DNA from 4 places in the Kitasatospora sp. cg17-2 genome. Region 3 is predicted to be linked to each of the others. Evidence: riboswitches for the same ligand, from Rfam matches in the RefSeq annotation. Region 3 holds a riboswitch; each other region holds the start of a gene.
What was found. A riboswitch is a leader RNA that binds a small molecule or an ion and turns the genes downstream of it on or off. The one in region 3 is predicted to bind cyclic di-AMP.
Positions count from the first base shown of each region.

Region 1 (7,557 bases), 410 kb from region 3:
GCGATCGAGGAGGCCGTGGCGCGGATCCCGGACGTCTGGCTGGTGGACGAGCCCGGCTTCGACTCGCCCGAGGCGGTGCGCGCGGCGTACCGCACCCAGTTGACCGAGCGACTGGCCGGTCCGCGCGACTGGCTGCCGGAGGTGTCCGCGTGACCGAGTCGATCCGGTCGGCCCTGCCGGCCGTCGCCGAGCTGCACGACTACGAGTACGCGGTGATCCGGGCGGTGCCCCGGGTGGAGCGCGGTGAGTGCGTCAACGTGGGGGTGCTGCTGTACTGCCGGCAGAGCGCCCATCTGGCCGCCCGGACCCATCTGGACCAGGCACGGCTGCTGGCCCTGGACCCGGTGGCCGACGTGTCCGGGGTGCGGCGGGCGCTGCAGGGGATCGAGGCGGTGTGCGAGGGCGGACCGCAGGCCGGTCCGGCGGCGTCGGACAACCCGGGGCAGCGGTTCCGCTGGCTGACCGCGCCGCGCAGCGCGGTGGTGCAGCCGGGGCCGGTGCACACCGGGCTGACCTCGGACCCGGAGACCGAGCTGCGCCGGCTGTTCGACCAGCTGGTGCTCTGAGGGCCGGGGCGACGGACCTTCGGCACGGGTGCGGCGGTTGTCGGCAGGGGTGCGGCGGTTGACTGCCGGATCTTTGCCGTGATCAAAGCTTGAGATACTGAAGCACTCGGTCGTAGGCTGACCTCATGGGTTCGACAGCGACCACGACCGTACCGACCAACGCCGAGCTGATGGAGGCGCTGGCCGCCGTCGGCGCCGCGTACTTCCAGGACTTCGCGGCCGCCGCCGCCAGGCACGGTCTCTCCTCCTCGCAGGCCAAGGCGCTCGGCGCCGTCCAGGAGCCGGTGCCGATGCGCGCGCTGGCCGGGCGGCTCGGCTGCGACGCCTCCAACGTGACCGGGATCGTCGACCGGCTGGAGGCCCTGGGCCTGGCCCGCCGGGAGGCCTCGGCGGGGGACCGGCGGGTCAAGATCGTGGTCATCAGCGAGCAGGGCCGGGAGATCCTGTCGCTGGTCCGCGGCGAGATGAGCCGCACCCACCAGTCCTTCGAGACCCTCAGCGGCGAGCAGCGGAGCGCGCTGCACTCGATCTGCCTCCAGGTGCTGCCGGTGCTCAGCGGCCGGCAGTAGGGCCGGGCACCGTGTCCGGGCGCGGTGTGTCCGGGTACGAGGCTTCTGTACCCGGGAGTGGGGCTGCTCCCGGGCGGCCCTTCGGCCTGCTCCCGTGGCCCGCGGATCGCGGGGGCCGGTCCGGCGCGGGTCGGGCTGACCTCGGCTGTTAGGCTTGCGAAGCGTGAGCGCGAAGCCCCAGATCCCCAATGTCCTGGCCTCCCGGTACGCCTCGGCGACCCTGGCCCAGCTGTGGTCCCCCGAGCACAAGGTGGTCCTTGAGCGCCACCTGTGGCTCGCCGTCCTGAAGGCCCAGCAGGACCTCGGCGTCGAGGTGCCCGCCACCGCCGTCGCCGACTACGAGCGCGTGATCGACCAGGTCGACCTCGCCTCCATCGCCGCCCGTGAGCGGGTCACCCGGCACGACGTGAAGGCCCGGATCGAGGAGTTCAGCGACCTCGCGGGCCACGAGCAGATCCACAAGGGCATGACGTCCCGGGACCTGACCGAGAACGTCGAGCAGCTGCAGATCCGGCAGTCCCTGGAGCACGTGCGCGACCGCACGGTCGCGGTGCTGGTCCGCCTGGGCCGGCTCTCCGCCGAGCACGCCGAGCTGGTCATGGCCGGCCGCTCGCACAACGTGGCCGCGCAGGCCACCACCCTCGGCAAGCGCTTCGCGTCGATCGCGGACGAGCTGCTGGTCGCCTTCCGCCGGCTGGAGGAGCTGATCGCCCGCTACCCGCTGCGCGGGATCAAGGGCCCGGTCGGCACCGCCCAGGACATGCTGGACCTGCTCGGCGGCGACACCGAGAAGCTCGCCGAGCTGGAGCGCCGGGTCGCCGGCCACCTCGGCTTCGACAACGTGCTGATCAGCGTCGGCCAGGTCTACCCGCGCTCGCTGGACTTCGAGGTGCTGACCGCCCTGGTCCAGCTGGCCGCCGCGCCGTCCAGCCTGGCCAAGACCATCCGCCTGATGGCCGGCCACGAGCTCGTGACCGAGGGCTTCAAGGAGGGCCAGGTCGGCTCCTCGGCGATGCCGCACAAGATGAACACCCGCTCCTGCGAGCGCGTCAACGGCCTCGCCGTGATCCTGCGCGGCTACGCGTCGATGACCGGCGAGCTGGCCGGCGACCAGTGGAACGAGGGCGACGTCTCCTGCTCCGTGGTCCGCCGGGTCGCGCTGCCGGACGCCTTCTTCGCCTTCGACGGCCTGCTGGAGACCTTCCTGACCGTCCTCGACGAGTTCGGCGCCTTCCCGGCCGTGGTCGAGGCCGAGCTGGACCGCTACCTGCCGTTCCTGGCCACCACCAAGGTGCTGATGGGCGCGGTGCGCGCGGGCGTCGGCCGGGAGACCGGGCACGAGGTCATCAAGGAGCACGCCGTCGCCTCCGCGCTGGCGATGCGGGCCGGGGCCCGGGAGAACGAGCTGCTGGACCGGCTGGCGAACGACGACCGGATCCCGCTGGACCGGGCCGGGCTGGACGCGCTGCTGGCCGACCGGCTGTCCTTCACCGGTGCGGCCGGTGCCCAGGTCGCCGAGGTCGTCCGCCAGGTCGAGGCCGTCGCGGCCGCGTACCCGGAGGCCGCCAAGTACGCGCCGGGCGACATCCTCTGACGGTTGTCAGACCCCGCTTGCCGGGCCCCGTCACCGCTGAGGTGGCGGGGCCCGCGGTGTGTCCGGGGTCCGTCTCCGCGGGGAGGCTCAGCCCTGTTCCGGGGCCGGGTGGCCCGGGTGGCCCGGGTCGAGGGGCGGGGCGTTGGTGCCGCAGGCGTAGCGGCAGTCCGGTTCGGCCACCGGGTGGTGGTCCTCCGGGGCCAGGACGTTGCCGTGCACGGTGGCCAGGGCGATGAGTCCGCCCGCCACGAGCAGTCCGGCGCAGATCAGCATCGCGGTGCGGAAGGCGGAGTCGACCGCCGACGGCACCTGGTAGGCGTCTCCGCTCAGACCCGCCAGCGCGGGCAGCGCGGCGACCGCCAGCAGACCGGCCGCCCGGGCCGCGGCGTTGTTGACCCCGCTCGCGATGCCCGCGTGCCGCACCTCGACCGCCGCCAGCACGGTCGCGGTCAGCGGCGCGACCAGCAGGACCATCCCGCTCCCCATCACCGCGACGGCCGGCAGTACGTCCGTCCAGTAGGAGGCGTCGGGCCCGATCCGCAGCATCAGCAGCACGCCCACCGCGCACAGCAGCGGGCCGACGGTGAGCGGCAGTCTCGGGCCGATCCGCTTGCCCAGCCGGCCCGCCCGGGCGGAGAGCGCCAGCATGATCACGGTGATCGGCACCAGCGCGAGTCCGGAGACCAGCGGGGAGAAGCCGGAGACGATCTGCAGCTGGACGACCAGGAGGAAGAAGACCCCGCTGAACGCCGCGTACACGGCGAGGGTGACCAGGTTGACGGCGGTGAACAGCCGTGAGGAGAACAGGCCCAGCGGCAGCATCGGCTCCGGGGTGCGGCGCTCGACCACGATGAAGGCGGCGCCGAGCAGGAGCCCGGCCGCGCCGGTGACCCAGACCGTGGGGGAGAGGCCGCTCCCGGCGGCCGTCAGCGCATAGGTGAGGGAGCCGAGCGCGAGCGCGGCCAGTACCGCGCCGAGCACGTCGAAGCGCCCGGTCGAGCTCTCGTCCCGGCTCTCCGGGACGTGCCGGGCGGCCACCACGATCACCAACACGGCCAGCGGCAGGTTCAGCAGGAAGATCCAGCGCCAGCCCGGGCCGTCCACCAGCCAGCCGCCGAGGAACGGGCCGACCGCCGCCGACACCCCGCCGAGGCCGGACCAGAGACCGACCGCCGCCGAACGGTCGTCCGGATGGAACACCGCCTGGAGCATCGCCAGCGAGCCCGGGGTGAGCAGCGCCCCGCCGATGCCCTGCACGGCGCGGGCCGCGATCAGCACCTCGATGGTCGGGGCGGCGGCGCAGGCGGCGGACGCGGCGGCGAACCAGACCACGCCCAGCAGGAAGATCCGGCGCCGCCCGTACCGGTCGCCGAGCGCGCCGCCGAGCAGGATCAGGCCCGCCAGGGTGAGCAGATAGGCGTTGAGCGTCCATTGCAGGGCGGCGAGCTGAGCGCCGAGATCGGTGCCGATCCGGGGCAGGGCGACGTTCACGACGGTTCCGTCGAGCATCGCCATGCTGGAGCCGAGCACCGTCGCCAGAAGTACCCAGCGTCCCTGCGCGGTGCCCAACCGCAGGGTGCCGGCATCGGTGGTGGTCACGGCCCATGGTGGGGCTCCCGGGGCCGACGTGACAAGGGTCACCGGGGGTGTGTCGGAGATGTCCGTTCCGTGAGTGATCGTGTGCGGACTGATGACGACATCGGCGCAGGGTGGTGGATCACGTGCGCGCAGTGAATGGATTGTGTGCGTACTGTGCACATGTCTCATGCGGAGCGTCACCGTGTTCCGGACTTTGGTCCCGGGTTCCGGAGATCGACATTGCTTCACCCGAACGGATGGGTTTTAGTTCAGCGACCGCCCGGCGTCAGCCCGGGTGGCCACCGGGTGGAACGCCTAGTCCTGCCGCTGCCCGGTGGTTCGCAACGAACTCTGTACGGCAGGAGCGGGGGACCCACAGGTAAGTCGCCGGAACCGAATTGACGGTCCGGCTTGGGGTGAAGCCGCATTTCTCTGCGGCCGGGCAACTCCAGCCCGAACCCGACAGCTCACCTCGCAGGCGTCGGAGAGGACATTTCCATGCCCGCACAGGCTCGTCGTATCGCCATGCCCCGCGCCGTCCGCATCGGCATCGCCACCGCCGTCACCGGCGCCGCGTTCGCTCTCCCCCTGGTGACCACCGTCACCGCCCAGGCCCACGAGGCCCCGGCCGCCGGCCACACGCAGCAGACCAGCACCTGGACCGGCGCCACCAGCGTCGACGCCGCGCCGGCCGCCGCTGCCGAGGCCGCTCCGGCCGCTCCCGCCGCCGAGGCCGCCCCGGCCGCTCCGGTCGACTACAAGGTCGTCGGCGGGGACACCCTGTCGAAGATCGCCGACGCGAAGAACGTCGAGGGCGGCTGGAAGGCGCTGTTCGAGCACAACCGCTCGGTCATCGGTGCCAACCCGAACCTCATCTACCCGGGCCAGCAGCTCGCGCTCGGCGCCAAGGCCGCCGAGGCCGCCAAGCCGGCCGCTCCGGCCGAGGCTGCCAAGCCGGCCGCCCCCGCCGCCAAGGCGCAGGCCTCGCAGGACTCGGTGAAGCCGGCCGCTCCGGCCGCGAAGCCGGCGGCCCCGGCCGCCAAGCCCGCCGTCAAGCCCGCTGCCCAGCCCGCCGTTCAGGCCGTCGTCGCCCCGGTCGCGAAGCCGGCCACCGCGGCTCCGGTCGCCGCCACCTCCGGCTTCTTCGCCCCGCTGGCCAACCCGAAGCTCGGCACCGCCTACGGCGTGGCCGGCTCGATGTGGGCCTCCGGCCACCACACCGGCGCCGACTTCGTCGCTGCCACCGGCACCCCGCTGCGCGCGGTCGCGGCCGGCACCGTGGTGAAGGCCGGCAACGGCGGCGCCTACGGCAACGAGGTCGAGATCAAGCTCGCCGACGGCAAGTACGCCGAGTACGCGCACCTGTCCTCGATCGGCGTGTCGATCGGCCAGACCGTCACCGCCGGCCAGCAGATCGGCCTCTCGGGTGCGACCGGCAACGTGACCGGCCCGCACCTGCACTTCGAGATCCGCACCGGCTCGGAGTACGGCTCGGACATCGACCCGATCGCCTACCTGCGGGCGCACGGCGTCGCGATCTGACCTTCGGTCCGATCATCTGCCACCGCTGGGTGCGGGGCGAAACGACCTCCCGGAATGGTCATGTCGGGTGACCGCTGGACCGGGTGGACGCCGCATCTGAGTGGATCGACGGGCGCGGGACACGCCCGTCCTGCCGGCCGGCCCGGCTCGCGAGAGAGATCTCGTGGGCCGGGCCGGCCGTCGTCGTACCGGGGGGCGGAGAGGTGATCGGGGGTCAGGGGTGCTCGGGGGAGGGGTGGTTCGGCTGCTGTCGGGTTCGCTGCGCTGCTGGGTTCGGGGCGGCGTTGGGTTCGGGGCGGCGTTGGGTTCGGGGCGGCGTTGGGTTCGGGGCGGCGTTGGGTTCGGGGCGGCGTTGGGTTCGGGGCGGCGTTGGGTTCGGGGTCGCTGGGCTCGGGGCGCCGGCGGGTTCGGGGCTGCTGGGTTCAGGACCGGTGGGCGGCCGGCTCCTGCTCGGCGGCGGACAGCAGTTGGTGCACCCGGTGGCCGAACTCGTCGGCGTCGCGGGCCGGTTCGAGGAAGACCAGGCGGACGTCGCGGTGACCGTGCGGCTGGTCCAGGCGGAGCACCAGGCCGTACCGGTCGAGCGCGAGCGGACGGACCTCGGGGCGGTCGGCGAGCAGCGCCGGGTCGAGCAGCCGGGTGAGCACGGCGAGCGCGTCGGGGTGGTCGTCGGCGAGGTGGGTGAGCAGTCCGGCCTCGTAGCGGGCCAGCGGGTCGGGGGCGGCCGCCGCGAGGTCGGCACCGGTGATCGCGGTGGTGCCGTACGGGGTCGAGAGCACGGCGTGCGCGACGTCCAGACGGAGGTGCACGCTGAGGCCGTCGTCGGCGAGGTGGGCCAGGTGGAGCCGGCCGGCCAGGGTGAGACGCCCGCGGACCCGGTCGCGGACGGCCACCGGGGCGATGTCGGTCAGGTCGAGCACGACGGCGAGGCCGTCCTGCTCGCGGGCGGTGGCGGAGGTCACCGGGGAGTCGAGCGGCGCGCGCAGCCGGAGCCGGGAGCCGTGCACCGAGACGGGGGTGGAGAGTTCGTGCTGCTCGCCGCCGGCGCGGAGGACCACCGAGGAGGTGGCGGTCAGCAGGCTGCCGATCCGTTCGGCGGCGGTGGGCTCGGGAATCTCGGCGTCGTGCTGCGGGTGCGGGCTCATGGGATCGGGACCTCCGGCGGACGAGCTGACCTTGTAGTTAGGTGAGCCTAACCTAATGAATCGAGGGGATGAGGGCAAGGTGTCGGCGCGGAGGGGTGTCGGCGGGGCGGGGCGTCGGCGCGGGCGGGGGTGTCGGCGCGGGCGGGGGTGTCGGCGGGGCGGGGCGGCTCCGGAGCGCGCGAAGGGCCCCGACTCGGTGTCGGGGCCCTTCCGGTGCGGATGCTGCGCGCGGGTCAGACGACGACCGCCTGGGCGTCGATCTCCACCAGCATCGGCTCCTGCGGGAGCTCGCAGAAGATCGTGGTCCGGCAGGGCTTCACGCCGCCCGGCGGGATGTTCTCCTCGATGAACTCGGCGTAGACCTCGTTCATCAGCGGGAAGTCGGCGCGCTTGGTGAGGTACACGCGGAACATCACCACGTCCTCGACGGTCGCGCCGCCCGCCTCGACGATCGCCTTGACGTTCTCCAGGGTGCGGCGGGTCTGCGCCTTCACGTCGCCGTGGTGGAGGTACTCGCCGGTGGCCGGGTCCTGCGGGCCCTGGCCGGACACCTGGAGGATCGG
Region 1 covers NZ_CM132923.1:8,053,765-8,061,321, forward strand. The annotation lists gene ACW14Y_RS33915 (HipA family kinase) at 1-153, shown strand, start outside; gene ACW14Y_RS33920 (DUF3037 domain-containing protein) at 150-566, shown strand; gene ACW14Y_RS33925 (MarR family winged helix-turn-helix transcriptional regulator) at 692-1,135, shown strand; gene purB (adenylosuccinate lyase) at 1,290-2,729, shown strand; gene ACW14Y_RS33935 (MFS transporter) at 2,817-4,328, opposite strand; cyclic di-AMP (ydaO/yuaA leader) riboswitch at 4,638-4,803, shown strand; gene ACW14Y_RS33940 (M23 family metallopeptidase) at 4,806-5,849, shown strand; gene ACW14Y_RS33945 (DUF2470 domain-containing protein) at 6,272-6,994, opposite strand; gene ACW14Y_RS33950 (RidA family protein) at 7,228-7,557, opposite strand, start outside.
Region 1: it holds a riboswitch for cyclic di-AMP, as region 3 does, so the genes downstream of both, ACW14Y_RS33940 (M23 family metallopeptidase) here and ACW14Y_RS32215 (glycoside hydrolase family 16 protein) in region 3, are expected to answer to the same signal.

Region 2 (7,557 bases), 1.9 Mb from region 3:
CGAGCAGACCCACGCCAGCCTGGTGAAGTACCTGGTCGAGGAGGCCTTCGAGCTGGTCGAGGCGATCGAGGAGGGCGACCGCGACACCCTGCGCGAGGAGCTCGGCGACGTGCTGCTCCAGGTCTTCTTCCACTCCCGGATCGCCGAGGAGCACCCCACCGGGGCGTTCTCGATCGACGATGTGGCGGGCGACATCGTCGAGAAGCTGATGTACCGGCACCCGCACGTGTTCGGGGACACCGAGGCGGACGGCGCGGCCGAGGTGGAGGCCAACTGGGAGACGCTCAAGGCGGCCGAGAAGTCGGACCGCGAGTCGGTGCTGGACGGCGTCCCGGCCGGTCTGCCCGCGCTGGCGTACGCGGCGAAGCTGGTGTCGCGGGTGCGCCGGTCCGGGTTCGAGGGCGTGCCGGACGAGCCGTACGAGCTGCCCGCCGAGCTCACGGCGGAGTCCGCCGGCCGGCTGCTGCTCGCCGTGGCGCAGCGTGCGCACGACGCCGGGCTCGATGTGGACGCCGCGCTGCGGGCGGCGGCGCGGGGGTACCGCGACGCGGTGCGCGCCGCCGAGGGCCTGAAGCCCGCCGAGTGACCCGGCCGCCCGACTGACCGGGCGGCCCGCGACCGGCGGCCCGGGCAGCCGGAGCAGCCCCGACCGCCCTGGACCCTCAGGCCGCGGCGACGTCCGCCACCGGACGCCGCTGCGGCGGGACGACCTCGCCGATCGCCTCGCCGACCAGCGCGACGAGTTCGGCGAGCCGCTCCAGATCGAGGTGGTCGGGCAGGTCGGCGAGGGAGACGATCCGCTCGCCGTCCGGTCCGGCCACGCAGAAGAGGTCGATCGGGCCCAGGTGCTTCTCGGCGGTGTCGACCAGCGCGGCGACATCGCTGGGGCGGCGGACGTCGCCGCACACCCCGACGACCGGGCAGCCCGGCCGGTCGAGTTCGGTGGCGAGGTCCTCGGCGACCCCGCTCCGCTGGTCGGCGATCAGCATCCCGGCGGCTCCCGCCGCGGTGAAGCGGCGGGCGAGGCCCGCCCCCGACCCGCCGTCGAGTACCGCGATCACGATGACCGCACCGGTGACCCGCATGGCCCTGCTCCTCCCTGTGGGCGGCTCCGCACCGGCGCCCACGGACATCTTGCGGAGGATCGTAGGCACGACCGGATCCTCCGCAACAGCAATTACCCCTCAGGTGACCAGACTCACGCCTGCTCCGGCCCACCGTCACCGGAACGATGTCCGGAGCGATCGGCGGGCGGCGGGAACAGCGATCGGAACGGCGCCCGGAACGGCAGTGGGAACGGCGGCGCCCACGGTGCGCTGCCGGGGGTGCGCCCGGGATACCGTCGACCCATGCCAGCTCAGCCCGATTCCGCCCGTCCGCCCCTGTTCACCTGGGAGTTCGCCGCCGACCCGTACCCGGCGTACGCGTGGCTGCGCGAGCACCGACCGGTGCACCGGACCACCCTGCCCAGCGGGGTGGACGCCTGGCTGGTGACCCGGTACGCGGACGCCCGCCAGGCGCTCGCGGACAGCCGGCTCTCCAAGAACCCGGCGCACCACACCGAGCAGGCCCACCGCACCGGCCGGGTCGGCATCCCGGGCGAGCGCCAGGCCGACCTGATGACGCACCTGCTGAACATCGACCCGCCGGACCACACCCGGCTGCGCCGTCTGGTGTCGAAGGCCTTCACCCCGCGCCGGGTGGCCGCCTTCGAGCCCCGGGTGCAGCAGCTGACCGACCGGCTGATCGACGGCTTCGCGACGCGCGGATCCGCCGACCTCATCCACGAGTTCGCCTTCCCGCTCCCCATCTACGCGATCTGCGACCTGCTCGGGGTGCCGGCCGAGGACCAGGACGACTTCCGGGACTGGGCCGGGATGATGATCCGGCACGGCGGCGGCCAACGCGGCGGTGTGGGGCGGGCGGTGAAGCGGATGCGGGCCTACCTCGCGGAGCTGATCCACCGCAAGCGCGCGGATCCCGGGGACGACCTGATCTCGGGGCTCATCCGGGCCAGCGACCACGGCGAGCACCTCACCGAGAACGAGGCCGCGGCGATGGCCTTCATCCTGCTCTTCGCGGGGTTCGAGACGACGGTGAACCTGATCGGCAACGGCGTCTACGCGCTGCTGCGCAATCCGGGGCAGCGGGCCCTGCTCCAGGAGTCGATCGGGCGCGGCGAGAGCGCGCTGCTGGAGACCGGGATCGAGGAACTCCTTCGCTACGACGGCCCGGTGGAGATGGCCACCTGGCGGTTCGCGACGAGTCCGCTGACCATCGGCGGGGTGGAGATCCCGGTCGGCGACCCGGTGCTGGTGGTGCTCGCGGCGGCGGACCGGGACCCGGCGCGGTTCGCGGACGAGAACACCCTCGACCTGGCCCGGGCGGACAACCCGCACCTGGGCTTCGGGCACGGCATCCACTACTGCATCGGCGCCCCGCTGGCGCGCCTGGAGGGGCGGGCCGCGCTGACCACCCTGCTGTCCCGGCTGCCGGACCTCCGGCTCGCCGCGGATCCGGAGGAACTGCGCTGGCGCGGTGGTCTGATCATGCGCGGACTTCGTGAACTTCCGGTGGAATTCACGCCGGAAGCGACCTCGGTGACAACCTCCGCCGACCCCTCGGCAGTTCATTGAGGGGGGCTCACGACACGCTGACGCCGAGTCTCCACGGCCAGGAACCGACCGGCGTGAATCTCCATCAACCCGGACATACCTCTTCGGTTGGTAGGCAATCCATCACCTGACGTGATTTCCGTGTGATAGCGGCGATATGAGCTTGTGATTGCTCTGAAGATCTGTCTACTCTCCGGGGAGCCCGCGGAAGCGGGTCCCGTGCGCGGAACGCCGAGTCCTGCCCGCCGCGTCACCGGAAACCGACCAGAACCCTGGGCAGGGGCGGGGGAACCAGGTCTTGCGCCGTCTCCCACGGCTTGGGGTGAAGCCGCCTCCGCGCGGCCGGGCCACCTCCCGGTCCGAACCCGACAGCTCACCTCGCAGGCGTGCGGAGAGGGACTTCCTCATGCTGTTCGTCGGAACCGGCCGTCATCGTCGCCGCACCCAGACCGAGAAGGCCATCGCCGTCGCCGGTGTCGCCGGCGTCGGGCTGGCGATGCCGATCCTCACCGCCACCGGCGCCTCGGCCGCCCCGGCCTCGACCTGGGACGCCGTCGCCCAGTGCGAGAGCGGGGGCAACTGGGGCATCAACACCGGCAACGGCTTCTACGGCGGCCTGCAGTTCACCTCCAGCACCTGGAAGGCGTTCGGCGGCACCTCGTACGCGCCGCAGGCCAACCAGGCATCGAAGGCGGCGCAGATCACCGTCGCCGAGAAGGTGCTGGCCTCGCAGGGTCCGGGCGCCTGGCCGGTGTGCTCCAAGAAGGCTGGCCTGAGCAAGGGCGGTGCCCCGGCGGCGGTCGACACCTCGACGGACGCCGCCCCGGCCGCCCCGAAGCCGCAGGCCCCGCAGGCGCAGATCGAGCAGCAGGCCCCGAAGGCCGCGCCGAAGCACGCCGCCCCCAAGTCGCAGGCCCCGCAGGCCCAGCAGGCTCCGCAGACCCAGCAGTACGCGCCGAAGCACGCCGCCCAGCCGGCGCCGCAGGTCCAGCAGCAGGCGCAGCAGCAGACCCAGTCGCAGGCGCCGTCGTTCTCCGGCCGGTCCGGCTGGGACGCCGACGCCAAGGTGTTCTGGTACCAGAACAACGGCGCCTGGTACTGGACCAGCCACCAGGGCGTGTACCAGCAGTACGCGGGTCAGGGCACCGCCGCCGCACCGCAGCAGGCGCAGCAGACCCGGCAGGCCCCGCAGGTCCAGCAGGCGCAGGGCGGCCAGGGCTACACCGTCCGCGACGGCGACACGCTCGCCGGGATCGCGACCGCGCAGGGTGTCCAGGGCGGCTGGCAGGCCCTGTACGACGGCAACCGCGGCACCGTCGGCGGCGACCCGGACCTGATCGTCCCCGGCCAGGTCCTCGCCCTCGGCTGACGCCCGCGCCCACTGGCCGCCCGGCCGCCTGCCCTCCTGCCGGCCCGTCACCGGACAGGCGGACAGGCGGCCGGGCGGGCAGGTCCGTCGGACCGGCCCGTTCCGCCCCCGTTCCGCCGCCGGTCCGTCCCGCGGCGTCCGCGGCCGGGCAACCAGGTGAACTACCGGTGGGTAGCACGGCCACACGCTGAGACGGAGCCGAGGTCGACGTGGCCCGGACAGCCGGTGCGGTTAGGCTCTGGTCGTAACGACTCCGCAATCGTCCGGTCGACGGCACCCCACTGTCAGCCGGTACCTGCTTCCGCTAGGAGATGCCTCGTGCCGTCCATCGATGTCGTCGTAGCCCGTGAGATTCTCGACTCGCGCGGCAACCCCACGGTCGAGGTCGAGGTCGGCCTCGACGACGGCAGCACCGGCCGTGCCGCTGTCCCGTCGGGTGCCTCCACCGGTGCCTTCGAGGCCCTGGAGCTCCGCGACGGCGACAAGAACCGCTACTTCGGCAAGGGCGTGGAGAAGGCCGTCCTGGCCGTCATCGAGCAGATCGGCCCGGAGCTGGTCGGCTACGACGCCACCGAGCAGCGCCTGATCGACCAGGCCATGCTCGACCTGGACGCCACCCCGGACAAGTCCTCGCTCGGCGCCAACGCCATCCTGGGCGTCTCGCTGGCCGTCGCGCACGCCGCCTCCGAGGCCAGCGACCTGCCGCTGTTCCGCTACCTGGGCGGCCCGAACGCGCACGTCCTGCCGGTCCCGATGATGAACATCCTCAACGGCGGCTCGCACGCGGACTCCAACGTCGACATCCAGGAGTTCATGATCGCTCCGATCGGCGCGGAGTCCTTCTCCGAGGCCGTCCGCTGGGGCGTCGAGGTCTACCACACGCTCAAGGGCGTGCTGAAGGAGCGCGGCCTCTCCACCGGTCTGGGCGACGAGGGCGGCTTCGCCCCGAACCTGGACTCCAACCGCGAGGCCCTCGACCTCATCGTCGAGGCCATCCAGAAGGCCGGCTACGTGCCGGGCAAGGACATCGCGCTGGCCCTGGACGTCGCCGCCTCCGAGTTCTTCGAGGACGGCGCCTACCAGTTCGAGGGCAAGGGCCTGACCTCCGCCGAGCTGATCGAGTACTACGCCGGCCTGGTCGCCGCCTACCCGCTGGTCTCGATCGAGGACCCGCTGGACGAGTCGGACTGGGACGGCTGGAAGGCCATGACCGAGAAGCTGGGCGACAAGGTCCAGCTGGTCGGCGACGACCTGTTCGTCACCAACCCGGCCCGCCTGGCCCGCGGCATCGAGACCGGCACCGCCAACGCGCTGCTGGTGAAGGTCAACCAGATCGGTTCGCTGACCGAGACCCTGGACGCCGTCGAGCTGGCCCAGCGCAACGGCTACCGCTGCATGATGTCCCACCGCTCCGGCGAGACCGAGGACGTCACCATCGCCGACCTGGCCGTCGCCACCAACTGCGGCCAGATCAAGACCGGTGCCCCGGCCCGCTCCGAGCGCGTCGCCAAGTACAACCAGCTGCTGCGCATCGAGGAGATCCTCGACGACGCCGCCGAGTACGCCGGCCGCGGCGCCTTCCCGCGGTTCAAGCACGAGGGCTGACCCGCCCGGCCGCCCGAGTGGCGCACGCCTGACCGGTGCCCCGCCGTTCACCCCGTAGGGTGGACGGCGGGGCACCGTCGCGACCAGGAGGGGACACCGGAGATGGCAGGCTGGAGGATCCCGGGCTTGGCGGCCCGGCCTCGGTTCACGAGCCGGGCGACCGTCCTGGTCCTCGTGCTCTGCTCGCTGGTGGCGATCCTGGCCTACCCGACCCGGCAGTTCATCTCGCAGCGCTCCGAGATCACGGCGCAGCGCGCCCGGGCCGAGCACGCCCGGCAGCAGGTCGAGCAGCTGCGCCGGGAGAAGGCCCGCTGGCAGGACCCGGAGTACGTCAAGGCGCAGGCCAGGAGCAGGCTGCACTACGCGATGCCGGGGGAGACCCCGTACATCGCGGTCGACCCGGCCGCCCAGGACCGGGCGAAGTCCTCGCTGGGCGCGCCGCCGCCCGTGCAGGGCCCGGCCGCCGGGGCGGTCAAGGCCGCCAGGCCCTGGTACGCCAGTGTCTGGGACTCCGTGGACGCCGCTGCCGCCGCCCCTGCGACCCCCGCGACCCCCGCTGCCCCGGCGCAGCCCGCCCCTTCCTCACCACCCGCCCCCGTCCCCGCTGGAGACAGCTCCTCCCATGACCACTGAGAACCACCCCACCGTCTCCGACCAGGACGTCGCGGCCATCGCCGCGCAGCTCGGCCGGGTCCCGCGCGGTCTGCGCGGCGTCGCCCACCGCTGCCCGTGCGGCAACCCGGACGTCGTCGAGACGGCCCCCCGACTGCCGGACGGCACGCCGTTCCCGACGCTGTACTACCTGACCTGCCCCAAGGCCGCCTCGCTGATCGGCACCCTGGAGGCGGACGGCGTGATGAAGGAGCAGAGCGCCCGGCTCGCCGAGGACCCGGAGCTGGCCTCGGCCTACCGGGAGGCGCACGAGGACTACATCGCCCGCCGGGACGCCATCGAGGTGCTGGAGGGCTTCCCGAGCGCCGGCGGCATGCCGGACCGGGTCAAGTGCCTGCACGTGCTGGTCGGCCACTCGCTGGCGGCCGGCGAGGGCGTCAACCCGCTGGGCGACGAGGCGATCGGCATGCTGGAGGACTGGTGGGCCAAGGGCCCGTGCGTGTCCCCGGCGGAGGTCGAGGCGGCCGGTGGGCGGGTGCTCCGCAACCGGGCCAAGGCGCAGGACCACGAGGCCGTGATCGCGGCCAAGGAGCAGAAGACCGCCGACCGTGCCGCCAAGCGCGCGGCGCAGGAGGCGGGCGGGGCGGACGAGGCAGGGGAGGCCGGGGCATGAGCACGACCAGGGTGGCCGCGATCGACTGCGGGACCAATTCGATCCGGCTGCTGGTCGCCGATCTCGACCCGGGGACGGGGGAGATCACCGACCTGGACCGGCGGATGATCATCAACCGGCTGGGCCAGGGCGTCGACCGCACCGGCCGGCTGCACCCGGACGCGCTGGAGCGCACCTTCGCGGCCTGCCGGGAGTACGCCGAGGTGATCTCCGGCTTCGGCGTCGGCCCGGAGCGGATCCGCTTCGTCGCCACCAGTGCCTCCCGGGACGCCGAGAACAGCGCCGAGTACATCGACGGCGTGCGGGCGGCCCTGGGGGTCGAGCCCGAGGTGGTCAGCGGTGAGGAGGAGGCGCACCTCTCCTTCGTGGGCGCCACCAAGGAGCTCACCGGCGGCACCTTCGCCACCCCGTATCTGGTCTTCGACCTGGGCGGCGGCTCGACCGAGTTCGTGCTCGGGGCCGAGGACGTCGAGGCGGCCCGCTCGGTGGACATCGGCTGCGTCCGGCTGACCGAGCGGCACTTCGGCGGCGCCGAGCTGCCCTCGGACGAGCAGATCGCCGAGGCGCGGGCGCATGTGCGGGCGGAGCTGGACCGGGCCGAGGAGGCCGTCCCGCTGACCGGTGCGGCGACCCTGGTCGGCCTGGCCGGGACGGTCACCACCATCTCGGCGATCGCCCAGGAC
Region 2 covers NZ_CM132923.1:5,789,504-5,797,060, forward strand. The annotation lists gene ACW14Y_RS24425 (MazG family protein) at 1-586, shown strand, start outside; gene ACW14Y_RS24430 (SDR family NAD(P)-dependent oxidoreductase) at 663-1,085, opposite strand; gene ACW14Y_RS24435 (cytochrome P450 family protein) at 1,350-2,636, shown strand; cyclic di-AMP (ydaO/yuaA leader) riboswitch at 2,868-3,016, shown strand; gene ACW14Y_RS24440 (LysM peptidoglycan-binding domain-containing protein) at 3,022-3,984, shown strand; gene eno (phosphopyruvate hydratase) at 4,303-5,589, shown strand; gene ACW14Y_RS24450 (FtsB family cell division protein) at 5,716-6,222, shown strand; gene ACW14Y_RS24455 (DUF501 domain-containing protein) at 6,194-6,874, shown strand; gene ACW14Y_RS24460 (Ppx/GppA phosphatase family protein) at 6,871-7,557, shown strand, end outside.
Region 2: it holds a riboswitch for cyclic di-AMP, as region 3 does, so the genes downstream of both, ACW14Y_RS24440 (LysM peptidoglycan-binding domain-containing protein) here and ACW14Y_RS32215 (glycoside hydrolase family 16 protein) in region 3, are expected to answer to the same signal.

Region 3 (7,557 bases):
TGCCGTCGGCGGTGGCGCGGTCCAGGGTGGACCTCAGGCCGTCCTCGCTGACGTCGACGGCGACGACCCGGCCGCCCTCGGCGAGGATCCGGTGCACGGTGGCCCGGCCGATGCCCGAGCCGCCGCCGGTGATCAGGACGTTCCGTCCCTCGAAGCGCTCCATGGTGGTTCTCCGTTCCGTTCGTGGTCTCTCGACCTCGATGACACGGTACGCCTGAATGGCACGTCGTGCCAAAAAGTCTCGACACGCCAAAAGGGCTCGACATGCCAAAAGGGCTCGGCGTGCCCAACCGACGTGAGATGTCACCGATCCCTTCGTCCGCGTACGCTGAGCCCGTGACCGGACGTCCGACCCTGAACCAGCGCCGCCGCGAGAGCACCCGGCTGGAGATCGCCCAGGCCGCGGCCGAGCTGTTCGCCGCCCGCGGGGCCGAGGCGACCACCGCCGAGGAGATCGCCACCGCCTCCGGCATCTCGCTGCGCACCTTCTACCGCTACTTCTCGGAGAAGGAGGACGCCGTCGCCCCGCTGCTCGCGGCCGGCGGCGAACGCTGGGTGCGGCTGTTCACGGAGAGCGCCGCCGACCTGCCGGTCCGCGAGGCGCTGGAGCGTTCGGCGGCGGAGTCCCTGAGCCCGTCCGACGCGCCCGCCGCCGAGGCCCTGCGCTGGACCCGCGACCTGCTGCGCGACCCCCGGCTGGCCACCGTCTGGCAGCGGGTGCACGCCGATTCCGAGGAGCGGCTGCGGGCCGCGATCACCGACCGCTGCCCGCCCGGGACCGATGTGCTGGAGATCCGGCTCGCCGCGGCCGCCGCCACCGCCGCGATCCGGGTCGCGCTGGAGCAGTGGGCCCGCTCCGGCGCCCCGGCCACCGGCCCCGGTTCGCCGCGCGAACTCGGTGCCCGCTGCATGCGCGAACTCACCGCCGGCCTCGACCTGTGGACCCGCGTCAACTGACGCCGCCTCCGTCACCCCCCGCCGCGGCGGCCGCGACAGGTGCGGCCAGCGGCTCGAAGCACACCCCCACGGCGCGCTTCTCCTCCTCAAGACCGATGGCGTCACCGCTGGTCGGCGGGGGCGGCGGGCACTCCGGAGCGGCTACGCTGGGTGGTCGCGCCTCGGCGACGGAGCCCCGCGGTGGACGGGGGAACCGGGGCGGCCCTCCCGGGTGTCCTTCCCCCGGGGGCGGGGGAGTACGAGGCGTGGGAGCAAACACGACATGGGTCTGACGAGCCACAAGGTGCTGGCACTGACCGTTCTGGTCGCCGTCGCGGCGATGGTCGGGACGGTCTGGCTGTGGCCGAGACTGTCGAAGCGGAACTGGAAGGCCGTCCTCGGCCGGATCGGCGCCCTGCTCGTCACCCAGCTGGCCGTGCTCGCCGCGCTCGGGCTGGTCGCCAACAACTACTTCGCGTTCTACAGCAGCTGGGACGACCTGCTGGGCACCGGCGACAGCGGGCCGGTGGTCATCCACAACAAGGTGGACGCCTCCGGCCGGCTGCGCGTCGAGACCATCGGCCACGCCGAGGTCCAGGGCGGCGGGGCGCTCGGCCGCGACCGCGACAAGTCCGGCGAGATCCGCGAGGTCCGCATCGACGGCGCCACCACCCGGCTCTCCACCGAGGGGTACGTCTACCTGCCGCCGCAGTACTTCCAGCCCGAGTACGAGCAGAAGCAGTTCCCGGTCCTGGTCGTCAGCACCGGCTTCCCCGGCATCGCCAAGAACCTCGTCACCCGCCTCAACTACCCGGGCGCGGCGCTGAAGCTGCTCCAGGAGGGGCGGATGCAGCCGACCGTGCTGGTGCTGGTGACCCCCTCGCCGGCGCTGCCCCGGGACACCGAGTGCGAGGACATCCCGGGTGCCGCGCAGTCCGAGACCTACTTCACCAAGGACGTGCCCTCGGCGGTCCAGGCGACCTACCGGGTCTCGGCCGACCCGCGGGCCTGGGCGTTCATGGGCAACTCCACCGGCGGCTACTGCGCCCTCAAGCTGGCGATGCGTCACCCCGAGGTGTTCCCGACGGCGGTCTCGCTCTCCGGCTACTACCGGGCGGCCGACGACCCGAGCACCGGGGACCTCTTCGGCGGCAGCGAACGGCGCCGCGACGAGGCCGACCTGATGTGGCGTCTCAAGAACCTGCCGCAGCCCGCGGTCTCCGTGCTGCTGGCCGGCACCCGGGAGGGCGACGGCGACTACCGGCGCGAGACCGAGGCGTTCGTGGCCGCCGCGCACGGCCCGATGAAGGTCTCCTACAGCATGCTGGAGACCGGAGGCCACAACTTCGAGACCTGGAGCAAGCTGCTCCCGTCCTCACTGGAGTGGATCTCCCAGCGCCTGACCGTCCCGGCCGCGAGCCCGTCGGCCTGACCGTGCGGGCCGTCGGCCGGTCGGCCCGACCGCACGGACAGGTGTCCGCGGGGTCGGGCGCTCAGGCCACCTGCTCCAGGGTGCCGGTGTGCAGCTCGCCGACCCGGCCGCCCTCGCCCTCGTACGTCCAGAACGCGCGGACCGTCATCCGGGCCAGGTCCATGACGTGGCTCACGGTGATGCCGCTCACCTCGGTCCAGCTGACGAAGTAGAGCTGCGGGCCGACCTCGGCGACGTGCAGGGAGACGTCCTCCCACTGGCCCGCCGACTCGCCGAGGCCCTCCCAGCGCAGCCGCTTGCCGTCGGCCGAGTACGCGTTGCGGAACGCCGCGCCGTTGTCGACCCGGAACAGGAAGGTACGGCCGGCGAAGGCGGGCGGGGACGCGGTCATGGCGGGGCGGGTCTCCTCGTCTCTGGACGTGCTGTCGTGGTGCTCGCTGCGACCCGGACGGTTCCGGGCGCGGATGGATCTCCAACCTATCCGACCACCCCGCCTCCGTGGCGCACTTTCCCCGCCGGACCCGCCACCGCGGCCAGCCCGGCCACCGCGGCCACCTGGAACCGCCGCCCCGGGGGCCGGGGCGGCGGTGTGAGCTGCGCGACAACCACCCCCGGAAGGTTGTCCGTGCGCGGACGGCCTGCCTAGCCTGCAGAGGCTTCCGCCACAGCGGAGCCCCGCCGTCGGGACGCCGAGTCCCGTCCACCCGCCGGCCGGCAATCGAGCACCACAGCGGACGGGAGCGGGGGACCCAGGTCAGTGCCCGGCCGCGCGCTCAACGCGTGCGAGTCGTGGCTAGGGGTGAAGCCGCTCTCCGGACGGCCGGGCAACCTCGCGCCCGAACCCGACAGCTCACCTCGCAGGCGTCGCAGAGGACCACTGCCATGCAGAAGCCTGCCCCGCGCTCCGCGCCCCGCCATGCCCGCCCCTCCCGGCGCGGCCGCACCGCCGCCCTCGCCGCCACCGGGGCGCTCGCCGTCACCGGCGCCGGCCTGCTCGGCGTCCCCGCCGTGACCGGCGCCCAGGCCGCCACCCTGCCGACCGTCACCCAGGACAAGCTCACCCCGGCCACCATGGTCGCGGGCAAGGCGTCCGCCGCCTCGCTGACCCTGCACTCCTCGTCCTGCTTCACCGCGAAGACCGTCGGCGTCGGCCTGCGCGACGCGGCCGGGAAGAACCTCGACTTCCCTGGGAACAGGAGCAACGTCCAGGTGTGCCCGGCGGGCCTGTCGATCACCACCGGTACCCGCACTCTGGCGGCCGGCACCTACACCCAGTTCGGCTTCTGGCAGGACAGCACCGGCGGCTGGCACAACCTGCCCTCCCGGCAGCTGGTCGTCTCCGGCACCACCACCCCGACGCCGACGCCGACGCCGACCCCCACCCCGACGCCCACCACCCCCGCCACGGGTGCCCCGGTCGCGGGCAAGAAGCTGACCTGGTCCGACGACTTCGACAGCCTCGCCCTGGGCTCCCGCTGGACGGCCGACCGGAGCAGCTCCTACCACTACGGCGACCACAACCCGAACGACAACAAGCTCGACTGGCTGAACAAGAACAACGTCGCCGTCTCCGGCGGCGTCGCCACCTTCACCGCCCGGCCGAGCGCGCACACGCTGGAGAACGGCAAGCAGGCCTGGGACACCGGGCTGCTCACCACCGAGTACTCCAGCGAGGGCTTCAAGGTGAAGGTCGGGGACTACATCGAGACCCGGGTCAAGCTCCCGGCCGGCACCGGAGCCTGGCCGGCGCTGTGGACGTGGAACAGCACCAGCGGCACCCACGGGGAGATCGACTCCTTCGAGTACCACAGCGACAACCCGAACCTGCTGGAGCTGACCAACCACATCAACCCGGGCCACCTGTACGTCACCGACGCCAAGGCGATCGCCCACGACCAGTGGGTCACCGTCGGCACCCACTACGGGGCCACCTCGGTCGACTGGTACATCAACGGCGCCAAGGTCTTCTCCGACGGCAAGGGCGTCGGGGCCGGCTGGACGGCGTACCCGATCCTCAACCTGTCCCTGAGCGCGGGGAACTACCACCCCGCGCCCTCGGGCACCACGCCGATCACCTTCGCGGCGGACTACGTCCGGGTCTACCGCTAGCAGCGGGCCACCGGTCCGGGGCCGACGGTCAGACGATCGGCCTCGGACCGGTGGACTCCACGACCTCGATCGTGAACGGCTGCCGGTTGTTGCTCTCGATCCGGTCGTCGTCGCCGCGCACCGCGACGTAGCCGCCGGCCAGCGTGCCGAGGGGGACCTCGGGGGAGAGCCGGAGCGGGATCAGCGCCGTCGCGCTGCGGAACTTCGGCAGACCGGCCGGGAAGGTGCAGCGCACCCGGTGGCCGTTCTGGAACTCGTAGCAGTTCTCCGGGAAGAACGGCGGCTCGGCCGTGACACCCTCGGGCAGGGTGATCACGACGGTGAACGGCGAGGCGGTCCGGTCCGGGCCGAGGTTGCCGACGAAGGCGTGCAGGACGGTGGTGCCCCCGGGCGCGGCCGGGTCCGGGTCGATCCGGACGACGTAGAGGTCGGAGTTCGAGGGCAGGGCCGCCACCGCCGGGTCGGCGGTCGTGCCCGGGGCCGCGGCGCCCGGGTCACCGGCCCCCGGCGCCGGGGCGCTCGCCCCGGGCGCGGACGCCTTGTCGTCCGGCGGACAGACCGCCCCCGCCTGTCCGGCGGCCAGCACCGCCACCACGCACCCCGTCACCAACGACCTGCCGAGAAGCCTCCGAACGGAACCGCTGCGGGTCATCGCCGCTCACCCAACCCTTCGTGTCCAGCGCCCCGCGCCGTCGCGGGTCGCGTCCGGACCAGCGTCGCCGACGGGTCTCCGGGGCCGGGGCGACCCGCCCTCGGACGGCCCGAAGGGTGGCTCGAACGGGTGAACGCCCGGGCGTGTCGCCCGCACTGAACGTGCGTCAGGGGGCCAGGACCTGGCCCAGCCGGGCCGCGATCCCGTGCATCACCGGCACCAGCGAGGCCGTGCCGGCCTGCTCCTCCAGCGCCCTGATCCGGGCCTCCGGGCCGGAGACGGACAGCGCCGTCGGGGTCGGCGCGCCGGGGACGGCGAGGGCGATGCAGCGCACCCCGATCTCCTGCTCCTGGTCGTCGACCACATAGCCGCGCTCGCGCGCCTCGGCGAGCTGGGCCATCAGCTCCCGCGGGTCGGTGACGGTGTGCGGGGTGTGCGCGGGCAGCGGGTTGGGGCCGAGGACGGCGCGCGCCTCCTCCTCGGGCAGCTGCGCCAGCAGGGCCTTGCCGACGCCGGTGCAGTGCGGCTGCACCCGGCGGCCGACCTCGGTGAACATCCGCATCGAGCGCCGCGACTGCACCTGCCCGACGTAGACCACCTCGCCGCCCTCCAGCACCGCCAGGTTGGCGGTCTCGCCGGTGGCCTCCATGAGTTCGGCCAGGTAGGGGCGGGCCCAGTTGCCGAGCAGACGCCCGGCGGTCTCGCCGAGCCGGATCAGCCGGGGGCCGAGGGTGTAGCGGCGGGCGGTGTCCTGGCGGACATAGCCCTGCTGCGCGAGGGTACGAACCAGGCGATGGATGGTCGGCATCGGCAGTCCGGAGGAGGTGGAGAGCTCGCTGAGCGTCGCCACGCCGCCGGAGTCGGCGAGGGCCTCCAGCAACTGGAAGGCCCGTTCGACGGACTGCACCCCGCCGCCGGTGCGCTCCTGCCCCGTCGGGGCGGGCGCCTTCGGGGCACCGCCCTCGCCGCTCGCGGTGCTCCCGCTGCTTGCGGTGCTCTCACTGCTCTCGGAGGTCGGGGCCACCGGCGTTCCCTTCGCGGTCGGAGGAGGAGTACAGTCCCAGCGATCATCTCAACAAACCGTTGAAATTCTGTATCGCGGAAACTAGTCTCCACCTTACAGAATCAAGCCCTCCACTTAGGAGTGTCCTGCTCATGGCTGCAGATCAGGGACCCGGAGCTTCCCCCACCGCTCCGGTCGTCACGGTCGCGGGTCCGCGCGTCCACCGGGCCGAGGAGGTGCTCACTCCGGAGGCGGTCGCCTTCGTCGTCGGCCTGCACCGCTCCTTCGAGGGCCGGCGCCGCGAACTGCTCGCCCGCCGCCGGGAGCGCCGCGCGGAGATCGCCCGCACCGGAACCCTGGACTTCCTGCCCGACACGGCCGGGGTCCGCGCCGCCGACTGGCGGGTCGCCGAGGCGCCCAGGGCGCTCCAGGACCGCCGGGTCGAGATCACCGGCCCCACCGACCGCAAGATGGTGATCAACGCGCTCAACTCCGGCGCGAAGGTCTGGCTCGCCGACTTCGAGGACGCCACCTCCCCGACCTGGGAGAACGTGGTGAGCGGTCAGATCAACCTGATCGACGCCTTCGAGGGCCGGATCGACTTCGCCACCGACGCGGGCAAGGCGTACACCCTGCGCCCGGCCGCCGAACTCGCCACCGTCGTGGTCCGCCCCCGCGGCTGGCACCTCGACGAGAACCACCTGCTGGTCGACGGCGAGCCGGTGGCCGGCGCGTTCCTCGACTTCGGCCTCTACTTCTTCCACAACGCCGCCCGGCTGCTCGCCCGAGGCGCGGACGACCCGAACTCCGGGCCGTACTTCTACCTGCCGAAGACCGAGAGCCACCTGGAAGCCCGGCTCTGGAACGACGTGTTCACCCACGCCCAGGCCGAGTTGGGCATCCCGCACGGCACCGTCCGCGCCACCGTGCTGATCGAGACCATCACCGCCGCCTTCGAGATGGACGAGATCCTCTACGAGCTGCGGGAGCACGCCGCCGGCCTCAACGCCGGCCGCTGGGACTACCTGTTCTCCATCGTCAAGAACTTCCGGGACGCCGGCGAGCACTACATCCTGCCCGACCGCAACACCGTCACCATGGCCTCGCCGTTCATGGCCGCCTACACCCGGCTGCTGGTGCGGACCTGCCACCGGCGCGGCGCGCACGCGATCGGCGGCATGGCCGCATTCATCCCCAGCCGCCGGGACCCCGAGGTCAACGCGGCCGCGCTGGAGAAGGTCCAGGCGGACAAGGACCGCGAGGCCGGCCACGGCTTCGACGGCTCCTGGGTCGCGCACCCGGACCTCGTGCCGGTCGCCCGCGCCTCCTTCGACGCCGTGCTCGGCGGGCGCCCGCACCAGAAGGACAACCCCGGCCCGGACGGGCCGGTCACCGCCGAGCAACTGCTCGACATCGCGGGCGCCG
Region 3 covers NZ_CM132923.1:7,647,519-7,655,075, forward strand. The annotation lists gene ACW14Y_RS32195 (SDR family NAD(P)-dependent oxidoreductase) at 1-163, opposite strand, end outside; gene ACW14Y_RS32200 (TetR/AcrR family transcriptional regulator) at 337-957, shown strand; gene ACW14Y_RS32205 (alpha/beta hydrolase) at 1,220-2,368, shown strand; gene ACW14Y_RS32210 (MoaF-related domain-containing protein) at 2,430-2,759, opposite strand; cyclic di-AMP (ydaO/yuaA leader) riboswitch at 3,082-3,247, shown strand; gene ACW14Y_RS32215 (glycoside hydrolase family 16 protein) at 3,251-4,477, shown strand; gene ACW14Y_RS32220 (hypothetical protein) at 4,506-5,129, opposite strand; gene ACW14Y_RS32225 (IclR family transcriptional regulator) at 5,296-6,036, opposite strand; gene aceB (malate synthase A) at 6,285-7,557, shown strand, end outside.

Region 4 (7,557 bases), 220 kb from region 3:
ACCCGCTGCTCGCCGAGGCCGTCCACGTCCGCCTCTCCGAGGCCGGTCTGGCCCGCGCCGACCGCGCCCGCCTGTTCGCCATCGCGACCGCCGCCGACGGCGTGGTGCTCACCACCGTCGGTGGGCAGCCCGCGGCCGACGCGGCCGGCATCACCGGCATGCTGCTGGCCGCCCGGCTCGCCGTCCCGGTCGTCGCCGCCGCGCTGGACATCCCCGGCTCGGTGGCCGAGGCCGTCGCCCACCTCAAGGAGATGGGTGCCCAGAACCCGGCCCTGGCCCCGCTGGTGATCGGCCCCGAGGCGGACGCCGAGCTGCTCGCCGCGGCCGCCGAGGAGTCCGGCTGCCCGTCGGCCGCGCCGCTGGGCGCGTACCAGGCGGTGGGTCAGCTGGTCGCCTCCACCTACCTGGCCGCGCTGCCGGCCGTCGCCCCCGACCTCGGGGCCGACGAGGCCGAGGACGCCGACGAGACCGGCCCCCGCGGCAACGGACGGCACGCCGCCCAGTAGCGGACACCGCGTGGGCGGGCCCGGAACGGAGCTGCCGTTCCGGGCCCGTCGCGCTTCCGCCGGAGGCACCCGGCGCCGCCGCGGCACCGTCACCGCCCCACCCGGACGGTGGGCGCGGCCGCATCCTTCAGCCGGAGCTCCGGCACCTGCACCGGCCGGGACTGGCCCGCCAGGGTCGGCACCGACGCGGCGACCGCGTTCCACTGCGGCCGGTCGGTGCCCTGCTCGCCCGCCCGGCGGACCTGCAGCACCTCGGTCGTTCCGGCCCGGCGCAGCAGGATGTTCTTGGGCGCCCCGGCCTCCGGGTCGAGCCAGAGCTCGTTGCCGCCGAACTCGCAGTCCAGCACCAGCACGTCGTCCGGTTTGCCGTCGGGCCCGGCCCGGAACGCGATCCCGGCCCTGCGGTAGCCGGTGAACCGGCTGCGGCTGAAGGTGACCGACTCCCCGGCGAGTTCGTGCCGGGCGGTGGAGACCGCGAAGTCGCTGCGCCCGGCGGCGTCGATCAGCAGCCCGTCGAAGTTGCTGCCCCGGTCCCGGCCGAGCGCGTGCAGCGCCACTCCCCCGCCGGCGTTCCCGTACAGCACGCTCGCGGTGTAGTCGAAGTCGTTGAGGTAGGCGCCGTGCTCGATGCCCCAGCCGCCGTTGTGGTAGGCGGCGAACTCGGTGACCACGTGGTGCCGCTGGGCGTTGAGCCAGACGAAGATGCCGTCCTGCAGGTTGTTGTGGGCCAGGCAGCGCTGGAAGGTCCAGACGCCCTCGCTGTTCTCCGGCCACTCGAAGCCCGAGGCGCCGGTGGCGCCCTGCACCCCGACGGCGACGCAGTCCACGGCCTTGCCGCCGGTGCCCGCGCCGAGGTTGAAGCCGGTCAGCCGGTAGGCCCGGGGGTTGGGTTCGAGCAGGGTGCGGGAGGCGACGCAGGACTCGTAGACGATGTCGTCGGAGGGCTGCTGGGGGGTGCGGGTGTCCAGCGGGCCGTCCCACCAGTAGGCGTCCTCCCAGGTCTCGTGGCTGACGCAGCTGCGGAAGGTGATGCCGTGGCTGGCGTGCGGCACGAACGCATGGCTGCCCGCGTCGCGGACGACCACGCCCTCGACCACGGTGCCCCGGGTGGCGTCGCCGAGCCGGTGGAAGTGCAGTCCGTACCGGCCGAGCACCGGCGCGGTGACGGGCGCGGTGCCGTCCGGGCCCCGCCAGGTCTCCTTGGTGTCGGCGCGCGGTCCGACCCAGCGCAGCGCGGTGTGCCGGACGTCGGCCCGGCGGGTGCTGGTGAGGTGGACGTGGGCGCGGCCCTTGGCGCTGCCCTCGACCCGGACGCTGCGGGTGAGGTTGAGCAGTTCGGCACCGACCGTGACGCCCCCTCCGGCGGCGACCCTGGGGTGCGGGTACTTGAGCGGGGTGGTCAGGGTGACGGTGGTTCCGCTGACGGACCGGACGGTGACGAGGTCGTAGGCGGCGGCGAAGCCGTCCTGGTCGGGCGGGCCGGTCGGGGTGACGGCCAGTTCGTCGCCGGGGAGCCAGCCGGCGGGCGGGGCCGCCAGGTTGACGACGGTGTCGCCGGCCCTGAGCTCTCGCTCGGCGCGGACCCAGGCGGTCTTGGCGGCGCCGTCCAGCCGCAGGTAGCCGGCGCCGGTGACCCAGAGGCCCACATCGGTGTCGACCACTTTCATGCCGTCACCCTGGAAGCGCTTCTCGTCGACGGTGGGGAAGCGGAGGGTGTGGACCCGGTCGCCGTCGGGGGCGAGGGCGAGGGCGCCGCGGATCTCGACGTTGCCCGCGGCGGCGAGGGTGAGGGTGCGGTCGGCGGCGAAGGTGAGACTGCCGCCCGGCTCGACCAGCAGGGAGCCGACCTCGGCGTCGGTGTCGAGCAGGACCTTGTCGGTGATCCGGACGGCGCTGCGCGGTCCGGGCGGGCTGCCGCCCCAGCCGGCCCGGTCGGACCAGCGGCGGCCGCCCTGGTCGACGGTGGGCGCGGGGGCGGGCTGCTCGGGGGGCCCGGTGCCCGGGGCGGCGGTGCCCGGCGGGGCGGCGCCGTGGCCGCCGTCCTGGCCCATCGGGGCGCCCTCCCCGGGCGGGCCGGAGCCGACGACGGCGGCCGGGGTGACCAGCCGGGTCTCGCCGCTCAGCGAACGGCGCAGGACCTCCTCGCCGCTGATCGCCGCGAAGGCGGTGCCGACGGCCAGCCAGCGCAGTAATGCGCGGCGGGTTACGGGAGTTCGGGGTGGTTCGGGCGGGATGTCCGCTCTGCGATGTTTTGCCCTGCGGTGCGCCCCGCGCGGCCTGGTGGCCGGACGGGCGGCGTCCGGGTCCTCGTCGATGCCCATCGGTGCGTAGCCCTCCCCCCGGGCGGCTGCGTCTGCGCCGGCATGGTGCCGACGCTCTGAAGCATAGGCAGTTGTGTTGGCCATGACGGGCGTTGCCGGAAATCGGTCATTTCTGATCATGAAGGACAGCGGTTCAGCACGTCTTTCGTAAACTGTGACGGTCATCACACATGTTTGCGGTTTGAAGCCGCCTCTGCTTAACGTGCTCCCCGTTCGTGGCCACACGGACCCAGCCCGTCCGCGACGCCGAGTCCTGCCGTCGGGCGTGCTGGCAGCGCAATACATCACGGCAGGAGCGGGGGAACCACAGGTAGTTCGCCCAGGACCGGTCCTCGGACCGGACCCGGGCTAGGGGTGAAGCCGCGTCCACAGCGCGGCCGGGCAACTCCGGCCCGAATCCGACAGCTCACCTCGCAGGCGTGGGAGAGGACCACGTCTTCATGCTGCCCACCAACGGCACCCGTCTGTCCGGCCGTACCCGTCGCGCGATCGCCGCCCTCGGCGTCGCGGGCATCGGCCTCACCGTCCCCTGCCTCACCGCCGGCACCGCCTCGGCCGCCTCCGTCGCCACCTGGGACAAGGTCGCCCAGTGCGAGAGCACCGGCAACTGGAGCATCAACACCGGCAACGGCTTCTACGGCGGCCTCCAGTTCACCAACTCCACCTGGGCCGAGTTCGGCGGCACCTCCTTCGCCGCCCGGGCCGACCTCGCCACCAAGGACCAGCAGATAGCGATCGCCGAGAAGGTGCTCGCCGTGCAGGGCCCCGGCGCCTGGCCGGTCTGCTCGGTCCAGGCCGGTCTGACCAAGGGCGGCACCCCCGCCGCCGTGGACACCTCCGCGACCACCGCGCCGGCCGCCAAGACCCCGGCCCCGGCTCCGGCCCCCGCCACCAAGCCCGCCGCCAAGCCGGCCGAGAAGCCGGCCGCCAAGCCCGAGAACCCGGCCCCGGCCGCCTCCGACGCCGCCCAGCAGCGCACCGGCGCCCAGGACTGGCAGAAGTGGCACCGCCAGGCGGGCCAGGAGGCCTCCGCCGACTACACCGTGGTCGCCGGCGACTGGCTCTCCTCCATCGCCGACAAGAACAACGTCCAGGGCGGCTGGGAGCGGCTGTACGAGCTCAACCGCTCCACCCTGTCCGAGGGCCCGCACAGCATCTACCCGGGCCAGCACCTGACCCTCGGCGACCGCGCCGGGGCGAAGGCTCCGGCCGCCGACAGGTCCGGCCAGGGCTTCGACTGGTTCAACCGCGCCAAGGACGCCCAGAACGGCTCCGGGACGGCCGCCGAGCCCGCCGCCGACACCACCGCGAAGGCCGAGACCCCGGCCCCCGCCCCGGCCGCCACGGGCAGCATGGCCGCCGCCGTCTCCTTCGCCCAGTCGAAGGTCGGCCAGGCCTACGTCTACGGCGGCACCGGCAACGGCGGCTGGGACTGCTCCGGCCTGACCCAGGCCGCGCTGCGGGCCGCGGGCGTCTCCGTCCCGCGCGTCGCCGCCGACCAGGCCGCCGCGTCCACGCACGTCTCGCTGGACTCGCTCAAGGCGGGCGACCTGCTGTTCTGGTCCAACAACGGCCAGGACTCCGGCGTCTACCACGTCGCGCTCTACATCGGCGACGGCAAGTACGTCGAGGCCGCCAACCCGAGCTCGGGCGTCCGGCTCCAGACCGTCGCCAACTGGGCGCCGGACTTCGCCGGCCGGGTCTGATCCGGTAGTACCTCGGCCCCCGGGAGAGTCGTCGCTCCTCGCCCGGGGGCCGAGGCCTGCCCCGGTGCGGCCCCGCCGCGATCACCGTTCCGGACAACCATGGTCAAAGGCCCGCCCCGGCGGGCATGCTGCTGCTCTGCACCCGAGGAGGAGTCACCATGGCCCAGGTCACCGTCTCGCTCGACGCCAATCTCGCCATCGACGCGATGATGCTGTCCGGCACCAGGAACCCGCAGGACGCCGTCGAACTGATCCTCCGCGACTTCCTGGAGCGGGGCCGGCGCACCGGGGCCCGCACCGGTGACGCCGCCGACGGCCACCGGGTCACCCCGGACCGGCCCACCGCCCAGGAGGGCTGAGCGGAACGCCGAGGGGCCCCGGGAGCGGATCGCTCCCGGGGCCCTCGTGGTGTCTCCTCAGCGCGCGCGGCCGCCGGTCGAGCCGCGCATCACCAGCTCCGGCTGGAACATGAACTCCCCGCGCTGGACGGCGTTCCCGCCGACCTCCTCCAGCAGGGCGTCCACCGCCGCGGTGGCCATCGCCTCCACCGGCTGGCGCACGGTGGTCAGCGGCGGCTCGGTGAAAGCTATCAGCGGCGAGTCGTCGAAGCCGACCACCGAGACGTCCTGCGGCACCGCCAGGCCCCGCTGACGGACCGCCCGGATCGCGCCCAGCGCCATCATGTCGCTGCCGCAGACGATCGCCGTGCAGCCCTTGTCCAGCAGCGCCCCGGCCGCCGCGTGCCCGCCCTCCACACTGAACAGCGTGTGCCGGACGAGCTCCTCGGCCTCCTCCCGGGTGTGCCCGAGCACCTCCCGCAGGGCCGCCGTGAAGCCCTCGATCTTGCGCAGCACCGGCACGTACCGCCGCTGCCCGACGGCCAGCCCGATCCGCTCGTGGCCGAGTTCGGCCAGGTGCTGGACGGCCATCCACATCGCGGCCCGGTCGTCCGGCGAGATGAACGGCGCGTCGATCTTCTCGCTGTAGCCGTTGATCAGCACGAACGGCACCCCGCGCCCGGCCAGCCGGGCGTAGCGGTCGTGGTCGGCGGTGCTGTCGGCGTGCAGGCCGGAGACGAAGACGATGCCCGCCACGCCCCGGTCGACCAGCATCTCGACCAGTTCGTCCTCGGTGGAACCGCCCGGGGTCTGGGTGCAGAGCACCGGCGTGTAGCCGTGCCGGCTCAGCGCCTGCTCGATCACCTGGGCCAGCGCCGGGAAGATCGGGTTGCTCAGTTCCGGGGTGATCAGTCCGATCAGCCCGGCACTGCGCTGGCGCAGCCGGGTCGGCCGCTCGTAGCCGAGCACGTCCAGCGCCGCCAGCACGGTCTGCCGGGTGGTGGCGGAGACGTTCGCCTTGCCGTTGAGCACGCGGGAGACGGTGGCCTCGCTGACCCCCGCCTGCGCCGCGATGTCTGAGAGTCGCGCCGTAGTCACGGTCCCAGAGCCTATTGCAACCACGTCAGACCGCCCACCAGTCGGTGCTGTCCGCGGCCAGCACCGCCTCGCCGTCGACGACCCGGGGGTCGGCGCCGGCGGAGGTCAGCAGCAGCCGGCCGGGCGCCGGTATCGCGACCGGGGCGCCGGTGGTGTTGACGGTGCACACGAAGGAGCCGCGGCGGAAGGCCAGGGTGCCCTCGGGGCTCTCCAGCCACTCGACCTCCCGGCCGGCGCCGAGGTCGTCGCGGTCCCGGCGCAGGGCCAGCGCGGAGCGGTACAGCTCCAGGGTGGAGGTCGGGTCGCCGGTCTGCGCCTCGACGCTGAGCGCGGCCCACTCGGCGGGCTGCGGCAGCCAGGACGGGCCGCCGGCGTCCGGGCCGAAGCCGTACGGGGCCTCGGTGCCGGACCACGGGATCGGGACCCGGCAGCCGTCGCGGTAGCCGTCCTGGCCGGCCTGGCGGAAGAACGACGGGTCCTGGCGGACCTCGTCGGGCAGGTCGGTGACGTCCGGCAGGCCGAGCTCCTCGCCCTGGTAGACGTAGGCGGAGCCGGGCAGGGCGAGCATCAGCAGGGTCGCGGCGCGGGCGCGGCGCAGGCCGAGCGCCCGGTCGCCGGGGGTGCGGATCTGGGTGCCGAGGCCGGGCGGGTTGGCGAACCGGGTGGCGTGCCGGGTGACGTCGTGGTTGGAGAGCACCCAGGTGGTGGGGGCGTCGACCGGGCGCATCGAGTCGAGCGAGAGGTCGATCACGCCGCGCAGCTCGGCGGCGTCCCAGGAGGTACCCAGGTACTGGAAGTTGAAGGCCTGGTGCAGTTCGTCGGGGCGGACGTAGTTGGCGGTGCGCTCGACGGTCGGGGTCCAGGCCTCGGCGACGCCGATCCGCTGGCCGGGGTACTCGTCGAGGATCCTGCGCCAGCTGCGGTAGATCTCGTGCACGCCGTCCTGGTCGAAGAACGGCATGACGTCGTTGCCGAGCAGCTTGAGCTGGTCGCCGCCGCCGAGGTCGGGCAGGCCGGGGGCCTTGACCAGGCCGTGGGCGACGTCGATCCGGAAGCCGTCGACGCCCATGTCCAGCCAGAACCGCAGGATGGAGCGGAACTCGTCGGCGACGGCCGGGCTGTCCCAGTCGAAGTCGGGCTGCTCGGGGGCGAACAGGTGCAGGTACCAGTCGCCGGGGGTGCCGTCCGGGTTCTCCGAGCGGGTCCAGGCCGGGCCGCCGAAGATGGACTCCCAGTCGTTGGGCGGCAGTTCGCCGTTCTCGCCCTTGCCGGGACGGAAGTGGTAGCGCTCGCGCAGCGGGGAGCCGGGGCCCTCGCGCAGGGCGCGCTGGAACCACTCGTGCTGGTCCGAGGAGTGGTTGGGGACGAGGTCCACGATGATCCGCAGGCCCAGCGCGTGGGCGTCGCGGATCAGCGCGTCGGCGTCCAGCAGGGTGCCGAACATCGGGTCCACCGCCCGGTAGTCGGCCACGTCGTAGCCGGCGTCGGCCTGCGGGGAGGCGTAGAACGGCGACAGCCAGACGGCGTCCACGCCGAGGTCGCGCAGGTAGGGCAGACGGCTGCGGATGCCGGGCAGGTCGCCCATGCC
Region 4 covers NZ_CM132923.1:7,871,641-7,879,197, reverse strand. The annotation lists gene ACW14Y_RS33200 (hypothetical protein) at 1-506, shown strand, start outside; gene ACW14Y_RS33195 (hypothetical protein) at 596-2,827, opposite strand; cyclic di-AMP (ydaO/yuaA leader) riboswitch at 3,093-3,260, shown strand; gene ACW14Y_RS33190 (transglycosylase family protein) at 3,247-4,533, shown strand; gene ACW14Y_RS33185 (hypothetical protein) at 4,692-4,892, shown strand; gene ACW14Y_RS33180 (LacI family DNA-binding transcriptional regulator) at 4,950-5,969, opposite strand; gene ACW14Y_RS33175 (glycoside hydrolase family 13 protein) at 5,995-7,557, opposite strand, start outside.
Region 4: it holds a riboswitch for cyclic di-AMP, as region 3 does, so the genes downstream of both, ACW14Y_RS33190 (transglycosylase family protein) here and ACW14Y_RS32215 (glycoside hydrolase family 16 protein) in region 3, are expected to answer to the same signal.